2 regions of the Clostridium sp. Marseille-QA1073 genome follow, and region 2 is predicted to be linked to the other one. Evidence: a T-box and tRNA genes for the amino acid it is inferred to sense, from the RefSeq annotation. Region 2 holds a T-box; the other holds one or more tRNA genes.
The links. The T-box of region 2 lies ahead of thrS (threonine--tRNA ligase). A T-box ahead of a tRNA ligase gene usually reads a tRNA of that ligase, here a tRNA-Thr.
Positions count from the first base shown of each region.

Region 1: it encodes a tRNA-Thr, which carries the amino acid that the T-box ahead of thrS (threonine--tRNA ligase) is inferred to sense. The anticodon was not compared.

Region 1 is NZ_JBSVQM010000009.1:50,060-60,529, reverse strand. It holds gene ilvA (threonine ammonia-lyase) at 1-336, shown strand, start outside; gene ACY1IQ_RS10135 (Mini-ribonuclease 3) at 863-1,294, shown strand; gene thyX (FAD-dependent thymidylate synthase) at 1,278-2,084, shown strand; gene rlmB (23S rRNA (guanosine(2251)-2'-O)-methyltransferase RlmB) at 2,234-2,986, shown strand; gene ACY1IQ_RS10120 (NYN domain-containing protein) at 3,005-3,514, shown strand; gene sigH (RNA polymerase sporulation sigma factor SigH) at 3,581-4,231, shown strand; tRNA gene ACY1IQ_RS10110 (tRNA-Thr) at 4,348-4,423, shown strand; gene tuf (elongation factor Tu) at 4,526-5,719, shown strand; gene rpmG (50S ribosomal protein L33) at 5,948-6,097, shown strand; gene secE (preprotein translocase subunit SecE) at 6,135-6,359, shown strand; gene nusG (transcription termination/antitermination protein NusG) at 6,406-6,927, shown strand; gene rplK (50S ribosomal protein L11) at 7,020-7,445, shown strand; gene rplA (50S ribosomal protein L1) at 7,504-8,193, shown strand; ribosomal protein L10 leader region at 8,244-8,376, shown strand; gene rplJ (50S ribosomal protein L10) at 8,410-8,910, shown strand; gene rplL (50S ribosomal protein L7/L12) at 8,970-9,338, shown strand; gene rpoB (DNA-directed RNA polymerase subunit beta) at 9,599-10,470, shown strand, end outside.
Region 2 is NZ_JBSVQM010000012.1:19,286-29,755, forward strand. It holds gene thrS (threonine--tRNA ligase) at 1-1,905, shown strand, start outside; T-box leader at 2,078-2,287, shown strand; gene thrS (threonine--tRNA ligase) at 2,403-4,340, shown strand; gene ACY1IQ_RS12005 (cyclic lactone autoinducer peptide) at 4,644-4,772, opposite strand; gene ACY1IQ_RS12010 (accessory gene regulator ArgB-like protein) at 4,794-5,354, opposite strand; gene ACY1IQ_RS12015 (accessory gene regulator B family protein) at 5,662-6,222, opposite strand; gene ACY1IQ_RS12020 (sensor histidine kinase) at 6,364-7,083, opposite strand; gene ACY1IQ_RS12025 (hypothetical protein) at 7,229-7,663, opposite strand; gene ACY1IQ_RS12030 (LytR/AlgR family response regulator transcription factor) at 7,674-8,411, opposite strand; gene ACY1IQ_RS12035 (Sapep family Mn(2+)-dependent dipeptidase) at 8,659-10,116, shown strand; gene ACY1IQ_RS12040 (L-cysteine desulfidase family protein) at 10,216-10,470, opposite strand, start outside.

The sequences.
Region 1 (10,470 bases), on a different contig from region 2:
GCTGGTAAAAATGTTGTTGCAGTTATAAGTGGTGGGAATATAGATATAGCTACAATATCAAAAATAATTGATAGACAATTAGTTTTAGTTGAAAGAAGAATAACTCTACAATTTGAATTAAGAGATAAAATAGGTCAATTGGGAGCATTAGTTGCTGAAGTAGCTACACTAGGTGGAAATGTATCAAAGATTAAACAAGATAAAAACTGGAATCCTAAAGGACTTGAGTTTACAAATATTGAAATAGAAATTGAAACAGAATCAAAAGAACATGCTGCAATGATAAAAAATGCCTTAGCAATAAAAGGATATATATTTGAACAAGTATATAAATAATTTTTAAGATTAACCTATACATTTTAAGAGAAATAGCTAGGTGGTATTTTAGAAACCTTTAATTAATTATTCTATTTAAGGTATTTGTAATATCTAAAATAAAAATTATATTTAATACATAAGTGTTTACAACAGTTTTAAAAAATTCTAAAACTGTTGCAAACATTTTTTTATTTAAAGGAAATTTATATTAGAGTAAAATAATAATTAAGTATAATTAGAAGTAATAATTTATTATTATAATTTATAAAAATTACTACAAACTTTACTCTTTTTATAATAATCTATTGATATTTTAAAAATATTTTCAATGTTTCTTGTAATTAAGAAGAAATATTTAAATATTATATTGTGAATGAAACGAAGATTATACAAAGTTTTTAATAACTGATATTAAATTTATATATTTATAATTTACTAGCTAAATTTCGTCATGATTTTTAAAAATATTCATTTATTACCTGTTATTATTTTAAATATCTGTGTATAATTAAAATTGAATAACTATAAGGTTAAGGAGAAAAACATGAACTTTCAATTACTAAAGGGAAAATTTACTCTAGAAGAGATAAAACAACTTAATCCACTAGTGTTGGCTTTGATAGGAGATGCTGTGTATGAAGTGTTTATAAGAACATATTTAGTGGAAAAAAATAGAGGACTTAATGTACATAAGGTTCATGTAAAAGCTGTATCTTATGTAAAAGCAAAAGCGCAAAGTGAATATATGAAGATTATAATAGATGATTTAGATGATGATGAAATGGCTATTTTCAAAAGAGGAAGAAATTCTAAATCTCATACACCTAAAAATTCAGATGTAGCTGATTATAGATGGGCTACTGGTTTTGAAGCAGTTATAGGATATCTATATTTATGTGAAAAGGAAGAAAAACTTAATTATATATTAAGTAAAATAGTAAAATACGAGGAGGATAAAAATGACTTTGAAAGTTAAATTAATTGAGCATACACCAAACCCGGAAAAGGTTATTGCATCAGCAGCAAAGCTTTGTTATAGCTCTGTAGGAGTAGACGAAATATTAGAAGGATTAGATAAAGAAAAAACAGAAAACTTTTTAAGTATGCTTATGAATTATGGTCACTATTCTCCTATTGAGCATGTTAGTTTTACCTTTGCTATTGAAGGAGTGTCTAGAAGTTTAACACATCAACTAGTACGTCATAGAGTTGCTTCATACTCACAACAAAGTCAAAGATACGTAAAATTGGATGCTTTTGAGTACATAATACCACCATCAATAGAGAGTAATTCTAAAGCTAAAGAAATATTTATAGAAGCTATGAAAAAGGACCAAGAGTATTACGATGAAATCGTGGAAATATTATTTGACCAAATTTATAATGAAAGCTTAGATAAATACATAAGAGAGAAGTCTTTAAATTCAACGTCAGAAGTTGAAGAACGTGTATTAAGAAAACTAAAGTCACAAGCACAGAAAAGAGCTATTGAAGACGCTAGATATGTATTTCCAAATGCTTGTGAAACTAAAATTATTGTTACCATGAATGCAAGAGAGCTTATGCACTTTTTTGCACATAGATGCTGTAATAGAGCTCAATGGGAAATTAGAGATATGGCAGATGCAATGTTAAAAGAAGCAAAAAAAGTAGCTCCTATTTTATTTAAAAATGGAGGACCAAATTGTATAAAAGGATCTTGTCCAGAAGGTACTATGACCTGTGGAGAAATTGTGGCAGTAAGGAAAAAATATTCTAATTTATAAACAACTACATAAATTAAAGTTATACTTTTGGATATAATTAAAGATAGCTTAAATTTAAATAGGTTTATGAAAGAGGTTAAAATATGAAAGAAAATAAAAAAAATAACAGTAGAGATAGAGTTAAAAAAGAATACAATAATAAAACTAATATGGGAAATGAAGAAATAATAAGAGAAGATATTATTGAAGGAAGAAATTCAGTAATTGAAGCTTTAAAATCTAATAGAACTATAGAACAGATATTAGTTGCTAAAGGTGATACTAAAGGTTCTATTAATGTGGTTTTAGCTTTGGCAAAGGAAAAAGGTATAGTTGTTAAAAATGTAGATCGTGCAAAACTTGATTCTATGTCTTTAACAGGGGCTCATCAAGGTGTAATAGCTAAAGTTACTGCTTATAAATATTATAATGTAAAAGAAATCATTGATTATGCAAATTCAAAAAATGAAAAACCATTTTTAATTATACTGGATGAAATCGAAGACCCTCATAACTTTGGTTCAATTATAAGAACGGCAGAAGTTTGTGGAGCACATGGAATTATAATTCCTAAAAGAAAAAATGTAGGGGTCACTCCTATTGTATATAAAACTTCTGCAGGTGCTACAGAGCATATGAGAATAGCTAAAGTTACGAATATTAACAGCATTATAGATGAATTAAAAGAATTAGGATTATGGATATATGGTGCTGATATGCATGGTGAGAATTGTTATGATGTGGACTTAAAGGGTGCAGTAGCGTTAGTTATAGGAAGTGAGGGAAAAGGGATATCAAAACTAACTAAAGAAAAATGTGATGTACTAATGAAAATCCCTATGGTTGGTCAAATAACTTCGCTTAACGCTTCTGTAGCTGGTGGAATACTAATGTATGAGGTGTTGAAGCAAAAGTTGAAATAGACTTTTGCTAATATAATCTTGAGAAAAATATTTATAGATGGCTACAATGTTATAAATAGTTGGCCGGAACTTAGAACGATAAAGGATTATAGTTATGAATCCGCAAGGGCAAAATTAATAGATATTATGATTAACTATTCTTCCTTTAAAGGATATAACATTATAATAGTTTTCGATGCTCATATGGTAAAAGGTAGTATTCAAAAGAAAGAGAGGATTGGAAATATCACAGTAGTTTTTACTAAAGAAGGAGAAACAGCAGACCTATATATTGAAAAGACCGTAAATAATATAGGTAGAGCATCAGAGGTTTACGTAGTTACTTCTGATGCTATTGAACAACAAGTTACTTTTCAAAGGGGAGCCAATAGAATATCTTCATTAGAGTTTTATCACACCGTTATGGAGGCTAATAAAAAGATTTCTAAAAAGTATGAAAAAACTTATTCGCAGGATAGAAACTTATTTGAGGATATGATTGACAGTGAAATAGCTAAAAAGCTAGAAAAAATAAGGCGAAGCAAGTAATATAGCTTGACGCTTTAAAATAATAATGTATAATTTTAGTTAAGTCCAATATTCATTTTGGAGGGGATGCTTTTGGAGAAAAGGGTTGACAATGAGGAGTTAAATTCCCAGTTTATGAACAAAACTGATGAGGAAATTGTTGTTGAAGCTAGAAATGGGGACAATCGTGCTTTAGAATATTTGCTATGTAAATATCAAAATTTTGTGAAAGCTAAAGCTAAATCATATTTTTTAATTGGTGCAGATAAAGAAGATATATACCAAGAAGGTATGATTGGGCTATTTAAAGCTATTAGAGATTTTAGAACAGATAAGTTAGCATCCTTTAAGGCTTTTGCGGAACTTTGTGTTACAAGGCAAATAATAACGGCAGTTAAAACTGCCACACGTCAAAAACATATTCCACTAAATACATATGTATCACTAAACAAACCTATATATGATGAAGAATCAGATAGAACACTTCTAGATATAATATCAGGGGTTAAGGTGTCTGATCCAGAAGAACTGGTAATAAGCAGAGAAGAGGTAGAAAGTATCGAGAATGAGATAGGAGAAGTGCTGTCAGATCTGGAGATGGAAGTGCTCATGTCTTATCTAGATGGCAAATCTTATCAAGAAATTGCTTGTGACTTAGACAGACATGCTAAGTCTATTGATAATGCTCTGCAAAGAGTTAAAAGAAAATTGGAAAAATGCTTAGATAAAAGAAAGTAATAGCGTTGACATAAAAGGATATATATAGTATAATGAGTAACTGATATATAGTATTTAAGTATATATTTAACATTTGTATGATGCGGTTTTTTTATAAATCTACATCATATTTTAATGCCCATATAGCTCAGTAGGCAGAGCGTCACCTTGGTAAGGTGGAGGTCACCGGTTCAATCCCGGTTATGGGCTCCAAACTTACTTAAGGAAACGCAACACACCAGGGTGAGTTTATAGGAGTAAATTAATTAATTATTCATTCATAATAATTAAGCCTATATCAAGGAGGAATAAAAAATGGCTAAGGAAAAATTTGAAAGAAGCAAACCGCACGTTAACATTGGAACTATAGGACACGTTGACCACGGTAAAACAACATTAACAGCTGCAATCACAACAGTATTAGCAAACAGAGGATTTGCAGAGGCATTCAAATATGACCAAATAGACAAAGCACCAGAGGAAAAAGAAAGAGGAATCACAATCAATACATCACACGTTGAGTATCAAACAGATAATAGACACTATGCTCACGTTGACTGTCCAGGACACGCTGACTATGTAAAGAACATGATAACAGGAGCAGCGCAAATGGATGGAGCTATCTTAGTAGTATCAGCAGCAGATGGTCCAATGCCACAAACAAGAGAGCATATACTGCTAGCATCAAGAGTAGGAGTACAATACATAGTAGTATTCTTAAACAAAGCAGATATGGTAGACGATCCAGAATTATTAGAATTAGTTGAAATGGAAGTAAGAGAATTATTAAGCGAGTATGACTTCCCAGGAGATGATATTCCAGTAATAACAGGATCAGCATTAAAAGCATTAGAAAATCCAACAGATGAAGCTGCGACAGCATGCATAATGGAATTAATGGAATCAGTAGATAGCTATATTCCAACTCCAGAAAGAGCAACAGACAAAGCATTCTTAATGCCAGTAGAGGACGTATTCACAATCACTGGAAGAGGAACAGTTGCAACAGGAAGAGTAGAAACAGGAATATTAAAAGTTGGAGACGAGGTAGAACTTGTTGGACTAAGCGAAGAGAAGAGAAAAGTAGTTTGTACAGGAGTTGAGATGTTCAGAAAACTTCTTGATGAAGCACAAGCAGGAGATAACATCGGAGCATTATTAAGAGGAGTACAAAGAACAGACATCCAAAGAGGTCAGGTTTTAACAAAGCCAGGTTCAGTAAATCCACACGTTAAGTTTGTAGGTCAAGTATACGTACTTAAAAAAGAAGAAGGTGGAAGACATACACCATTCTTTGATGGATACAGACCACAGTTCTACTTCAGAACAACAGACGTAACAGGATCAATTAAATTACCAGAGGGAATGGAAATGGTAATGCCAGGAGACCACATCGACATGAACGTTGAATTAATCACTCCAATCGCAATGGATGAAGGATTAAGATTCGCGATCAGAGAAGGTGGAAGAACAGTAGGTTCAGGAGTTGTTACTTCTATAATTAAATAATATAGAAAAATCAATGTATAGGACTAGGTTTCTAACCTGGTCCTTTTAAGAGGTATAGTTAATTTTAAAACAGGTAATACTTACCACCAAAGACAATAACTAATTTATTGACATATATAATAAGTTATGTTAAATTATTTAGGTAGCAAAAGTTTTAAAATTAAGTTGTAATAGGTAAGAAAAAGCTTTCATGATATAAATTGATTCGTAGAGCAGGAGGTGTAGATTGTGAGAGTTAAAATAACTTTAGCATGTACTGAGTGTAAACAAAGAAACTACAACACTATGAAAAATAAAAAAAATAATCCAGACAGAATAGAAATGCAAAAATACTGCAAATTCTGCCACAAACATACACTTCATAAAGAAACAAAGTAATGTTTGAACAGCATATATTTTTGGGGATGTGAGAAATATGGCTAATAAAGTTGATATAAAATCAAATGAGAAAAGAAAGCGTGCAGGAATAGTACAGTTTTTTGTTGACTTAAAGGCTGAGTTTAAAAGAGTAACATGGCCTGCAAAAGCTGAAGCGAAGAAAGCTGCTGCCGCTGTAATTAGCTTTTGTCTTCTTTATGTGATTCTAGTAGGTTTGTTGGATACTGGTTTCAATAACCTCTTTAAAATGTTCTTTAAATAATACAAAAAAAGGAGGTAGGGGATTGATACTTCAAACCCCTTGAGCTATGACAGGTAAAGCTAAATGGTACGTAGTCCATACTTATTCTGGATATGAAAATAAAGTTAAAGCTAACCTTGAAAAAGCTATAGAAAATAGAAACCTTGAAGAATTCGTTCACGATATTCAAGTTCCTATGGAAGAGCAGGTTGAAATCAAGGATGGCAAGAAAAAAATAACTTATAAAAAAATATTCCCAGGATATGTAATGGTAAAAATGGTAATGACAGATGATTCATGGTATATCGTAAGAAATACTAGAGGAGTCACTGGATTTGTAGGACCTGGATCTAAGCCCGTTCCTCTAACAGAGGATGAAGTACACAATATGGGAATAGTTGAAAGAACTGTAACTATAGATGTGGAAATTGGTGAACAAGTTAAGATAGTTTCTGGTCCATTTGAAAATTTCACAGTGTTAATTCAAGAAATAAATCTTGAAAAACATAAAATCAAAGGTTTAGTTGACATGTTCGGTAGGGAAACCCCTGTTGAACTTGAATTTAATCAAATAGAAAAATTAGATTAGGCTTATAAGATAAGATCTTTATTATAGATTTAGTCTTATTAAGTGGGAGGGCTTTAAAAGTCCGATTACCACAATATAGGAGGTGTAAACTCATGGCTAAGAAAATAACAGGAATGATAAAACTTCAACTTCCTGCAGGAAAAGCAACTCCAGCACCACCAGTTGGACCTGCACTTGGTCAACATGGTGTAAATATTATGGGATTCTGTAAGGAATTTAACGCAAAAACTGCTGATCAAGCAGGAATGATAATTCCAGTAGTAATCACTGTATATCAGGATAGATCTTTTAGTTTTATACTAAAGACTCCACCAGCAGCAGTATTATTAAAGAAAGCGGCTGGAATAGAAAGTGGTTCAGGTGTTCCAAATAGAAATAAAGTTGCTAAAGTATCTACAGCTAAAATAAGAGAAATAGCTGAATTAAAGATGCCAGATTTAAATGCTGCATCAGTAGAAGCTGCTATGAGCATGATAGCTGGAACAGCTAGAAGCATGGGTATAGTAGTAGAAGATTAATTCGATTTTAAATTAGTGGGAGGCAAAAACCGTTAATACCACGAAGGAGGATAGCAAAATGGGAAAGAATTACATAGAGAGTGCTAAGCTTATTGACAAAAGTGCTCTATATACACCATCAGAAGCTATGGAGCTTGCAGTAAAAACATCAAAAGCTAAATTTGATGAGACAATAGAAGTTCACGTAAGACTTGGTGTTGACCCAAGGCATGCGGATCAACAAGTAAGAGGAGCAGTTGTTCTTCCTCATGGAACTGGTAAAACAGTTAGAGTTTTAGTTTTCGCTAAAGGCGATAAAGCTAAAGAAGCAGAAGCTGCAGGAGCAGATTTTGTTGGAGCTGAAGAGCTAGTTGATAAAATTCAAAAAGAAAACTGGTTTGGATTTGATGTAGTTGTTGCTACACCAGATATGATGGGAGTAGTAGGAAGACTAGGTAGAGTATTAGGACCAAAAGGATTAATGCCAAACCCAAAATCAGGAACAGTTACATTTGATGTTGCTAAAGCTTTATCAGATATTAAAGCAGGTAAAGTTGAGTACAGAGTAGATAAAACTGCTATTGTACACGTAGGAATTGGTAAAAAATCATTTGGATCAGAAAAATTACAACAGAACTTCCAAACATTAATGGAAGCTATTGTAAAAGCTAAACCAGCTGCAGCAAAAGGACAATACATTAAGTCTGTTACTGTTGCAAGTACGATGGGACCTGGAGTAAAAATTAATCCTGTAAAAGTTATAGAATAATTTTTATGAAAACCTTGACTTGTTGTATTAAGTATGTTAGAATCTTAAAAGTTGAATAGATAAATATTCCGTAGACAGTAGGTGCGTAAGCGTAACAGAAATTACCTACCGAGGATTCTAATAGAACGTGATGATTTTATTGGTCTCTTCGTATGTTTGCGGAGAGACTTTTATTATTAAATAAACAGTGATAAGCTGTGAGGAGGTGGACACACAGTGCAAAGCAAAAACAGAATGTTAAAAGAAGCAAAAGTTGCTGAAATAAAAGAAAAATTAGAAAAAGCTCAAGGTGTTATACTAAGTGAATATCAAGGTTTAACAGTTGAGCAAGATACAGAATTAAGAAAAAAATTAAGAGAAACTGGTGTAGAATATAAAGTTTATAAAAATACACTAGTAGCTTTAGCTGCTAAAGAGTTAGGAGTAGAAGGGTTAGAACAATACCTTCAAGGACCAGTATCTATAGCATTTGGATATGAAGATCCAACAGCTCCAGCTAGAGTATTAAATGATTTTGCTAAAACTAATAAAAAGCTTCAATTAAAAGCTGGATTAGTTCAAGGCGAAATATTTGATGAAAATAAAGTTAAAGAGCTTGCTTCAATACCACCAAAAGAGGTATTACTTGCAAAACTTCTTGGAAGTTTCAAAGCTCCAGTATCAAACTTAGCTTACTTATTAAGTGCTATAAAAGAGCAAAAAGAATCAGCTGAGTAATTTAATTATAAAAAAAGAACAAAGAATAGAAAAAGAGAAATTTCGGAGGTGCATTTAAAATGACAAAAGAGCAAATTATAGAAGCTATAAAAGGAATGAGCGTTTTAGAATTAAACGAATTAGTTAAAGCTTGTGAAGAGGAATTCGGAGTAAGCGCTGCTGCTCCAGTAGCAGTAGCAGGAGCTGTAGCAGGTGGAGCTGCAGCAGCAGAAGAAAAAACTGAGTTTGATGTAGTATTAGCTAACGCAGGAGCTAATAAAATCAAAGTTATAAAAGTAGTTAGAGAAATAACTGGATTAGGCTTAAAAGAAGCTAAAGAAATAGTTGACGGAGCTCCTAAGACAGTAAAAGAAGGCGCAAGCAAAGATGATGCTGAAAGCATGAAAGCTAAATTAGAAGAAGTAGGCGCTGTTGTAGAAGTAAAATAGTGACATAATACAAGGAGCACTTTGTATAAAGTGCTCCTTTTTTATCTAAAGCATTGACAAATGCTTTAAGTAATGATAACATAATTTAATGCGAAAGTATTTAGACAATGAATCATGGTTATAAGTATTGTTAAAAAATGAATATTTTTTAAGGAAATGGTTATAATTACATGATGAAAATGTGTGAAGTCCGAAAACACAAAGTCCTAGGGGATAGTGGGTTTTTGGGTTATTTTAGTTTATACAAGGGGTGAAAGCTGATGGTACATCCTGTCAAAAATGGTAAAAGAACAAGAATGAGTTTTGCTAAAGTAAACGAGACGGCTACTATGCCTAATCTAATTGAAGTTCAGTTAGACTCATATAATTGGTTTTTAGCTGAAGGACTACATGAAGTGTTTGAAGATATAAATCCAATTCAAGATTATACTGGAAACTTAGCATTAGAGTTTGTAGGCTATAAGCTTGATAAGGAAAATATCAAATACACTGTAGAACAGTGTAAAGAAAGAGATACAACTTATGCAGCACCACTAAAAGTTAAAGTAAGACTACGCAATAATGAAACTGGTGAAATAAAGGAGCAAGAAGTATTCATGGGTGACTTCCCACTTATGACAGAGCAAGGAACTTTTGTTATAAACGGGGCAGAAAGAGTTATAGTTAGCCAGCTTGTTAGATCGCCAGGAGTTTACTACAACTATACAATTGATAAAACTGGTAAGAAATTATTTTCATCAACAGTTATACCAAACAGAGGTGCGTGGTTAGAATACGAGACAGATTCAAACGACATAATATATGTAAGAATTGATAAAACAAGGAAGTTACCAATAACTGTACTTGTAAGAGTTATGATGAACTATGGTAGTGATGCTGAAATATTAGAGTTCTTTGGTGAAGAAGAAAGATTAAAGGCTACTATAGAGAAGGATAATACTAAGGACAAGAATGATGCATTATTAGAAATATATAAAAGATTAAGACCGGGTGAGCCACCAACTGTAGATAGTGCTGTATCACTTATAGATTCATTATTCTTTGATGCTAAGAGATATGATTTATCAAGAGTAGGAAGATATAAGTTCAATAAAAAATTATCAGTTCATTTAAGAATTGCTAATCAGATAGC
Region 2 (10,470 bases):
ATTAGAATTACATTAAAAGACGGTTCAATAAAAGAATATGAAAACTCATTATCAGTTTTAGATATTGCTAAGGATATTTCTGAAGGTCTTGCAAGAGTAGCAACTGCTGGATTTATTGATAACAAAATTGTAGATTTACGTTGTATAGTTGATAAAGATTGTGATTTAAGCATTCTTACTTTTAATGATGTAGAAGGGAAAAATGCTTTTAGACACACAACAGCACATATACTAGCTCAAGCTGTTAAGAGATTATATCCTAATGCTCAACTCGCTATAGGTCCTTCAATTGAAGATGGTTTCTATTATGATTTTGATATAGAAAAACCATTTACTTCTGAAGATGTAGAAAAAATTGAAGATGAAATGAAAAAAATTATTAAGGAAGATTTAAAAATTGAAAGATTTGAGCTTCCTAGAGAGGAAGCACTTAAGTTAATGAATGAAATGAATGAACCTTATAAAGTTGAATTAATTAATGACTTACCTGAAGATTCTATAATTTCATTTTACAAACAAGGTGAATTTATAGATTTATGTGCAGGTCCTCATCTAATGTCTACAAAATATGTTAAAGCTATAAAATTGACAAAAATAGCTGGTGCATATTGGAGAGGAAATGAGAAAAATAAAATGCTTTCTCGTATCTACGGAACTTCTTTCACTAAAAAATCTGACTTAGATGAGTATTTAGAAAGAGTTGAAGAAGCTAAGAAACGTGACCATCGTAAACTTGGTAAAGAGCTTGAACTTTTTACATTGCTAGATGAAGGTCCTGGTTTTCCTTTCTTTTTACCTAAAGGAATGGAACTTAGAAATACACTTATAGACTTTTGGAGAGAAATTCATAAAAAAGCAGGCTATAAAGAAATCTCCACTCCCATTATATTAAATAAGGATTTGTGGATTAGAAGTGGTCATTGGGATCACTATAGAGAAAACATGTACACAACAGAAATAGATGAAATGGATTATGCAATTAAACCAATGAACTGTCCCGGAGGAATGTTAGTATATAAAACAAGTCTTCACTCCTATAGAGATTTACCTCTTCGTATTGGTGAATTAGGTCTTGTACATCGCCATGAGTTATCTGGCGCATTGCACGGATTAATGCGTGTTCGTAACTTTACTCAAGATGATGCTCATATATTTATGCTTCCTGAGCAAATTAAAGATGAGATTAAAGGAGTAATAAGACTAATTGATGAAGTTTATGGAGTATTTGGATTTAAATATCATGTTGAACTATCTACAAGACCAGAAAATAGTATGGGCAGTGATCAAGAATGGAACAGAGCAACTGAGGCTCTTAGAGAAGCTCTTATAGAACTTGGATATAACTATAAGGTTAATGAGGGTGATGGTGCATTTTATGGCCCCAAGATAGATTTTCATCTCGAAGATTGTTTAGGACGTACATGGCAATGTGGTACAATACAACTAGATTTCCAACTTCCAGAAAGATTTGATCTTAATTATATAGGCTCAGATGGTGAAAAACATAGACCAGTTATGATACATCGTGTAGTCTTTGGAAGTATAGAACGTTTTATAGGAATTCTAACTGAACACTTTGCTGGTGCTTTCCCTACTTGGCTTTCACCTATACAAGCAAAAGTTCTTCCTATTTCTGAAAAATACAATAATTATGGTGAAAAGATAATAAATAAATTAAAAAGCTTTGGCATAAAAGTGGAAATGGACGAACGTACTGAAAAAATAGGATATAAAATTAGAGAAGCTCGTAATGAAAGAATTCCTTATATTTTGGTGGTAGGTGAAAAAGAAGCTTCTAAGAAGGAAGTATCTGTTAGAAGTCGTAAAAATGGTGAAGAAGGGAATATTTCTATAGACGATTTCATTGAGAAAGTCCTTAAAGAAATAAATAGTAAAGAGTTATAGAAAAATTTGCTATACAAAATTATCCTCAATTTAGCATTAATAGTTAATAAGATTAAAACAGACTTAATATATCCTAAAAATTATATAATAATTTAAAATACTTCTTTTAAATTTATTTTTATTATTATATAATTTTAGTAGTAATAAATTTATTTAAATATGGTAATAATAGTATAAAGCTGTGAAGAGAAGAGTAAACTGCCTTACATTTACAGAGAGAGAATATATTAGCTGAAAGTATTCTTAAATAGAATCAGTTGAAAACCACCTCTGAGTGACTCTAATAAAGTCCGGATAAATCCGTTAAAATTTTTAAAGTGGTATATCATAATCTTGATATACAAATTGGGTGGAACCACGGGAATATTATCTCGTCCCTTTTCTAATTATTATAGAAAAGAGGCGAGTTTTTATTTTAAAAAATAATTTAAAAACTCTCATGCTTTGATGTGAATTATCATAATTAATTATCAATAGTTTTAAGGAGGTAAATAAAAATGATTAAAGTTACATTAAAAGATGGCTCAATAAAAGAATATGAAAACTCATTATCAGTTTTAGATATTGCTAAAGATATTTCTGATGGTCTTGCAAGAGTAGCAACTGCTGGATTTGTTGATAATAAAACTGTAGATCTACGTTATATAGTTGATAAAGATTGTGAGCTAAGCATTCTTACTTTTAATGATGAAGAAGGAAGAAATGCTTTTAGGCACACAACAGCACATATACTAGCTCAAGCTGTTAAAAGTTTATATCCTAATGCAAAACTTGCCATAGGACCTTCTATTGAAGATGGTTTCTACTATGATTTTGATGTAGAAAAACCATTTACTTTTGAAGATATAGAAAAAATTGAAGCTGAGATGAAAAAAATCGTTAAGCAAGACTTAAAAATTGAAAGATTTGAGCTTCCTAGGGAAGAAGCACTTAAATTAATGAATGAAATGAACGAGCCTTATAAAGTTGAATTAATCAACGACTTACCTGAGGATTCTATAATTTCATTTTATAAACAAGGTGAATTTGTAGATTTATGTGCAGGTCCTCACCTAATGTCCACAAAATATGTTAAAGCTATAAAATTGACAAAAATAGCTGGTGCATATTGGAGAGGAAATGAGAAAAATAAAATGCTTTCCCGTATATACGGAACTTCTTTCACTAAAAAATCTGATTTAGATGAGTATTTAGAAAGAGTTGAGGAAGCTAAAAAACGTGATCATAACAAATTAGGAAGAGAACTTGAATTATTTACAACTGCTGAACCAGTGGGTCAAGGACTTCCACTATTAATGCCAAAAGGAGCTAAAATTGTTCAAACTCTTCAAAGATGGGTAGAAGATGAAGAAGAAAAAAGAGGGTATCTATTAACTAAAACTCCATTTATGGCTAAAAGTGATTTATATAAAATTTCAGGACATTGGGATCATTACAAAGATGGAATGTTTGTTCTTGGAGATGAAGAAAATGACGATGAGGTATTTGCACTTCGTCCAATGACTTGCCCTTTCCAATTTATGATATATAACTCTAAAAAAAAAAGTTATAGAGATTTACCATTAAGATATGGCGAAACTTCAACTCTATTTAGAAATGAATCTTCTGGAGAAATGCATGGATTAATTCGTGTAAGACAATTTACAATTTCTGAAGGTCACTTAATAGTTACTCCAGAGCAATTGGAAGAAGAATTTAGGGGCGTAGTTGATTTAATTAATTATATGTTAGAAACTTTAGGACTAAGAGAAGATATAACTTATAGATTCTCCAAGTGGGATCCAGATAATAAAGCTAAGTATATAGATAAACCAGAAGCTTGGGAAGAAACTCAAGTTATAATGAAACAAATTTTAGATAATTTAGGACTTGACTATAAAGAAGCTGTCGGTGAAGCTGCTTTCTATGGTCCAAAATTAGATCTACAAATTAAGAATGTTCATGGAAAAGAGGATACAATAATCACTGTTCAAATTGATTTCTCACTTGCTGAAAGATTTGGAATGACTTATATTGATAAGGACAGTAAAGAAAGATATCCATATGTAATTCATAGGACTTCAATTGGATGTTATGAGAGAACTCTAGCATTGCTTATAGAAAAATATGCCGGTGCTTTTCCAACTTGGCTAGCACCAGTTCAAGTTAAAGTTCTTCCAATCTCTGAAAAACATCATGATTATGCTGAAGAGGTTGTTAAAACATTTAAAGCAAATAATATAAAAGTTGAAGCTGACTACAGAGCTGAAAAAATAGGTTACAAAATAAGAGAAGCTCGTAATGAAAGAATTCCTTATATCTTAGTTGTAGGTGAAAAAGAAGCTGAAAATAAAGAAGTTGCTGTAAGAAGTAGAAAAAATGGTGAAGAAGGTGCTATAGCACTTGATGTATTTGTTGAAAGAGTATTAACTGAAATTAATAATAAAGAAAGATAAAATAAAATCGTGGCAATTGCCACGATTTTATTTTTTAAAGTTACTTAATAAATATATGATATTTATAATTAATTAATACTAATAATTGCTTAAATAAGGTTGTAAATTTAAATTTTTTAAAATATAATTAATATATGTTAACTTTTTAATAATAATTTATATTCTTAAATTCATTATCTTATAATAAAAAAAAGGTAATAGCATTTTGCTATTACCATCAACAAGCGAAAGTTTATGTGAGGTATGATTTTTTTACTTCGCATTTAAAGCAAGTATATTAAAGGGTATAAATTGGGTATTAAACTATTTTTTTATTTTTTTAGGAACTGCTGGTTGATACCATAATCCCCAACAAGCTGTTCCTGCACTCATTTTAGCAACAGCTAAAGATGCTGTTCCTATGCCTTTAAGAACTAATGAATTTTTTTTCATAATGACTTCCCCCTCTATAAATTATATTAATAAAGATACTGCTTCTATAAATATAGCTGCAGAACCTATATAACAATAAATATTTAAATCTTTATTTAATATAAATAAAGCTATTATAATGGATACTTCAATAAAATATGTTATAAATGTTCTTTTTCTATAAATCCTCTTTTCATCTTCATCTAGAGGCTTATTTTTCGTATCCTTTGGTGCTAATTTAATAAATATTATCAATGCTATTAAAAGCATTCCTATTAATATTATTGGATTTCTTATCAGATTTATATTTTTAAATAAAAATATAGAAACATTACTTAATATTGCAAATGATAGAAAACATCCTAATGGTGTACTAGCATGATATCCTCCTGCTTGCAACCTCATAAAAAAGAATATTGTTGTAAAGACTATCATTTCTTTAAGCCATCCAAATAAAACACCTAATAAAATTAATCCAATTAGCTCTCCTATAGTTACCAGTAACATAGTTAAGCCATACATATAAACTTCTAAATCATCTTCGTTAATTATTTTATTTTGAATTAATGAAGTACATATTTTGCTAGATATTTTATTTACCATAACTTTACCTCATTTATCAAATTTCTTTATTTTTCTATTATTAATATAAGATACTTTTACTTTAAAATAAAGTAGCTTTGCATAATTTGACATTGAAATGTAATAATTGGACAATCTTTTGTAAAAAGTACCTAACAATGTTATAGTTAATAGTTTTTCATATATAGATATTAATATTTTTAAATTAGAATATAAATTAATTCCTTAAAATTATAATTTTAAATATAAAAGATCACCTATATTTATAGGTGACCTTTTATAATCCATAGGTAGTAATGGATTGCTAATTTATGTGGGATTAATTTATTTATAATAAAGTAACTGACTGAATAAAAATAGCAAAAGCTATTGTACAAGAATATGATGATAAATTCTTATTTATCAAAAATAATATTAAAACTACTAAAGCTTGTAAAAAATAAGCTATAAATGTATTTCTTCTAAGCTTTTTTCTCTTTTCTTCAGAATAAGAAGAAAATTTTAACTTATAAGGTGCTTGTTTAAAAAATATTACAAGTGCTATAATCATAAGCACCACAGTAATTATTATATTATTTCCTGATAATTCATTAACTGAGGATATGTAAACACTTATTAATGCTAAAGAAGAAAAGCAAACAAAATTCTTTATATAATTGCTAAGCCAACATCCTCCTGCAAACATCCTCATTATTCTAAATGATATAATAAATAACATCATTTGTGAAAGACAATTAAACAATATCCCAATTAATATAAATCCTATAATATCTAAAATTAACAAAATAATCTTTTGAAGTTTCTTTATATAAGTTTGAAAATCATCAAATTTGATTATATTATTTTTAACTAAGGACTTACATATCTTTACTGATAAAGTGCCTATCATTGTATCACCACTTAATAAAGTATTTACTCTTCAATAGCTATATTAATACATTCATCTAATCTTTAAAATACATTTTGCACATTTTGACTGTTAAATGTAATAATTGGGCTAAATTTTTTAAAATCTTATAAAATACGTTTTTTAACATATCTCTTTCATAGCAATATTTAAAACAAATTCTTCTTTTGATTGTTCAATTTTTAGCAATCCGTCATATTTATCAACAATATATTTTATGTTTTTAAGCCCAAATCCATGGTTTTCTTTATCTATTTTAGTGGTTTCATAACTATTTTCATCAATAAATACATCTTTCTTCTTACTGTTTTTTATTTTTATAATTAAATATTCACCTTTCATATACATATAAAGTTTTATATATTTCTTTTTTAAGTTTTCACAAGCTTCTATGGCATTACTAAGAGAATTACCTAATATAATAGAAATATCCATAGAATTAACTTTTAATTCTTTAGGAATATCTATGTTTAAATCTACTTCTATATCTTTTTCCTTTGCTACTGTTAGATTATTATTTAGTATAGCTAAAATTGTTGAATTTTCTATGTTTACTATATTGTTAACCTCTTGTACATCTTTTAATAATTCTTTTGCATATTTCTTAGCTTCATCAATATTATTTAAGTCTAAAAGCCCATAAATACAACTAATATGATGATTAAAATCATATCTTTGAGCCTTTAACTTATATGTAAGTCTATCTAAACTTTCTATATAATTTTGTTGTCTTTCATACTCTCTCATAAGCAATAGCCATTCTGATTCCTTTTTTGAATATTTAATTATTTGATTTATAACATTTATGACCATTGCAGTAAAAATAATAATTGTTATTGTCATTGTAAATATAGTTGTTAGCTTCAACTATATCTTTATTCTTAAATAAGCTAAATATCATAAATATAAAAAATATATTTATACTTAAAGTCATTATTAATTCATATACATATATCTTTTTTAAATTTTTTTTTGCACTATTTTTATATTACCTGCAAAATCTAATCATTAAATATACTATTGTTCTAGTTAATATAAAATATATTACTGTATATAAATTAGAAGAAACTAATTGATTTTGATTTATACCAAATAACATATAGGTAAATGAAACAAATATAAGTTCTACAAAAGTTATTACAATTATATAAGCTAAATTCCCAAAAATTATTTTTAACAAATCTGAATTAAAAATATATTTATAAGTAATTACATTTGAAAATATTATAAATAAAATCCCTTTTTGACTTCCTAATCCGAAGTAACTATTGCTTAAATAAGTTACTGTAACTTGAAAAATTAATAGAATAATCACTATATGTTTAGGCCTATTGTTTTTATCAAACATAGCCCTCATAAATAAATATCCTAAAATTACTTCTACAACTTTTATAAAAATATTTGAAATTACTACTATATCCACATACCCTCACCTATCCAAATAAATTGTTTGCTAAGCACTGTCTTACTTCTTTAACTGATGCTTTGCTTACAGGAATATCAATATCTAAATCTGAAATATATACACTTTGACTTTTATAGGAGGTTAGTTTACTTTTATTAATTATAAAACTTTGATGGCATTGTACAAAGTAATCCATATCTAATACTTTCTTTAACTCTTTTAAAGAAGCATAATATTCAATAGTTTCCTGTTTTGTTATCACCCTTACTTTCCTTAAATACTTTTCAAAATAATATATATCATCGTATCTAATTCTATAAACTTTATCTTTATTATCTATTACCAATTCTTTAGATTTCTCAATTTTTAAACTTAATATTTCTATTGCTTCCGAAATAACACTATAAAACTTTTCATAAGATATAGGCTTAATAATATAATTAAAACTTCTTATCTCAAATGCATTCAAAGCATAATCTTTAAATCCTGTTATATAAATTATAATTGCTCTTTTATTAACTTCCCTAATTTTGTATCCAAGCTCCATACCATTTAAGCCACTCATTTCAATGTCTAGAAGAAAAATGTCTATATCACTGATTTTTAATGACGAACTATTTTTTGATAGTTTGTCCAAAAGTTCTTCTGCACTATTAAAACTTAAGATATTAAATAAATTATTGCCATCAGAAAATTTATTTAAATATCCATTAATAATCCCCACTTGAATATTATCATCATCACAAATAATAACATTATATGACATCTATATTCCCCCTTCCTAGATAGTCATAATAATACCTATTATAATATCAATTTTCCAATATTCAATTTCTCCTCTTTTCTTTGAGGTTTTTAATTTATAGATAATAATAAAAATTATTGTAAACGATTTAATTAATTGTTTTTATATTTCAAAATTTTAAAACTATATTAAATATTTTTATTGTTATCCTTTTAAATTGGTGTTGCAAATGTTACAATTGTGTTAATTAGGATATCTTTATAATTTTTTGTATAAAATCTTTAAAACTAGGAGGGTTAATAACTATGAAATAAATAAAATTCATAACTTTTTAGAAGAAAATAAACAAAATATAATAAATCATACTAAAGACTTAGTTGAAATTCCAAGTGTATCTGAGAATATAGATAAAGTAAAAGAAGCTTTAAGGCTTGTTATAGATAAATCTTCTAATATGGGCTTTAAAGCTTACACCGTATTAAATGATTCCATAGGAATTATTGAAATGGGAGAAGGTAAAGAAACAATAGGAATATTAACTCATATAGATGTAGTTCCTGCAGATGATTTAGAAGATTGGAAAACCAATCCTTTTGAAATGGTAGAAAAAGACGGACTTTTATTTGGTCGTGGGGTATTAGATGACAAAGGTCCTATAATTTCTGCTTTATATGCTATGGATGCTATTCGTAAATTAAATATGCCTATTAAGAAAAAGGTTCAACTTATAATAGGTACTCAAGAAGAAGTAGAATGGACAGATATGAATGAATATGTAAAGAAATATCCTCTACCAGATTATGGTTTTACTCCTGATGGACAATTTCCTATATGTAACAAAGAAAAAGGATATGCAGATATATCATTTAAATTTGAAGGAAAATGTGAAGATAATATAGGTAATTTTGAAATTTTAGACATACAAAGCGGTAATGCTACAAACTCAGTGCCTGCAGTAGCTAAAGCAACTTTAAAAGGAAACTTAGAAGAACTACAAGCTATAGTTGAAGCCTACATAAAAGAAAATAAAGATGAAAAAATCTCATTAAAGTCAGATGGTGAGAACATCATAGTAACAGCACAAGGAATTGCCTGTCACTCAGCATATCCTCAGCAAGGTGTTAACCCTATAATAATGCTAGGAAAATTTTTAAATACTTTAAATCTAAAAGACAACTCAGGAGCTAGATTGGTTAAATTTATAGCAGAGTCTTGCTATGATTATTTTGGAAAAGGTTTAGGTCTATATAGTGAAAGTGAATATTTAGATGGAGAATATATGCATAGAAATGTTATCTCCCCAACAGTTATTAAAGGTGAAAATGACGTCTATGATATAAATCTAAATATGAGACCAGTATATGGTACTACAGTAGAAGGCTTAAAGGAAATCTTAAATAAAGTATGCAAAAATGCTAACTGTACTTTTGAAATTGAAGATTTCTTAGCTCCAATATTTGTAAGTAAAGAAAAACCATTCTTAAAAATAATGGAAGATACTTATAATGAATTAAGTGGATTAAAAAATGAATTTACATTAGGGCATGGAACCTCTTATGCAAAAGCAATGCCAAACACAGTGGCATGGGGACCTGTATTTTATGATGAAGATGAATGTTGCCATATTGCTAATGAATATATGTCTGTTGAGAAATTGCTAAAAGCAACAGAAATTTATGCTGTAGCGCTAGCAAGAATGGTATCAACTGAAGATTCACTGATATAATGCATATTTAAAAATATATTAACATCTTTAGTTTATTACTTTCTTGTAGATTCTAAAATTAAAAGCCGTAATAGAAGATTACGGCTTTTAATTTTATATCTATTTACAAATCATTATATCTAAAATTACATTATCACAATCACACATACCTTTATTGGCTATACTTGCAAGATTTCTGATTGATTTATCTGCTTCTTTACTTACTATTCCGTCCTTTTCAGATATTTCAACTCCTCTTGTTGAAAGTATAGCAGATTTAACAGCTGCCCCAACTGCTGTTGATAACTTTAATGCACATCCTGGCTTAGCTCCATCGCAAATCATTCCTGAAACGTCACCAATCATATTTTTAAT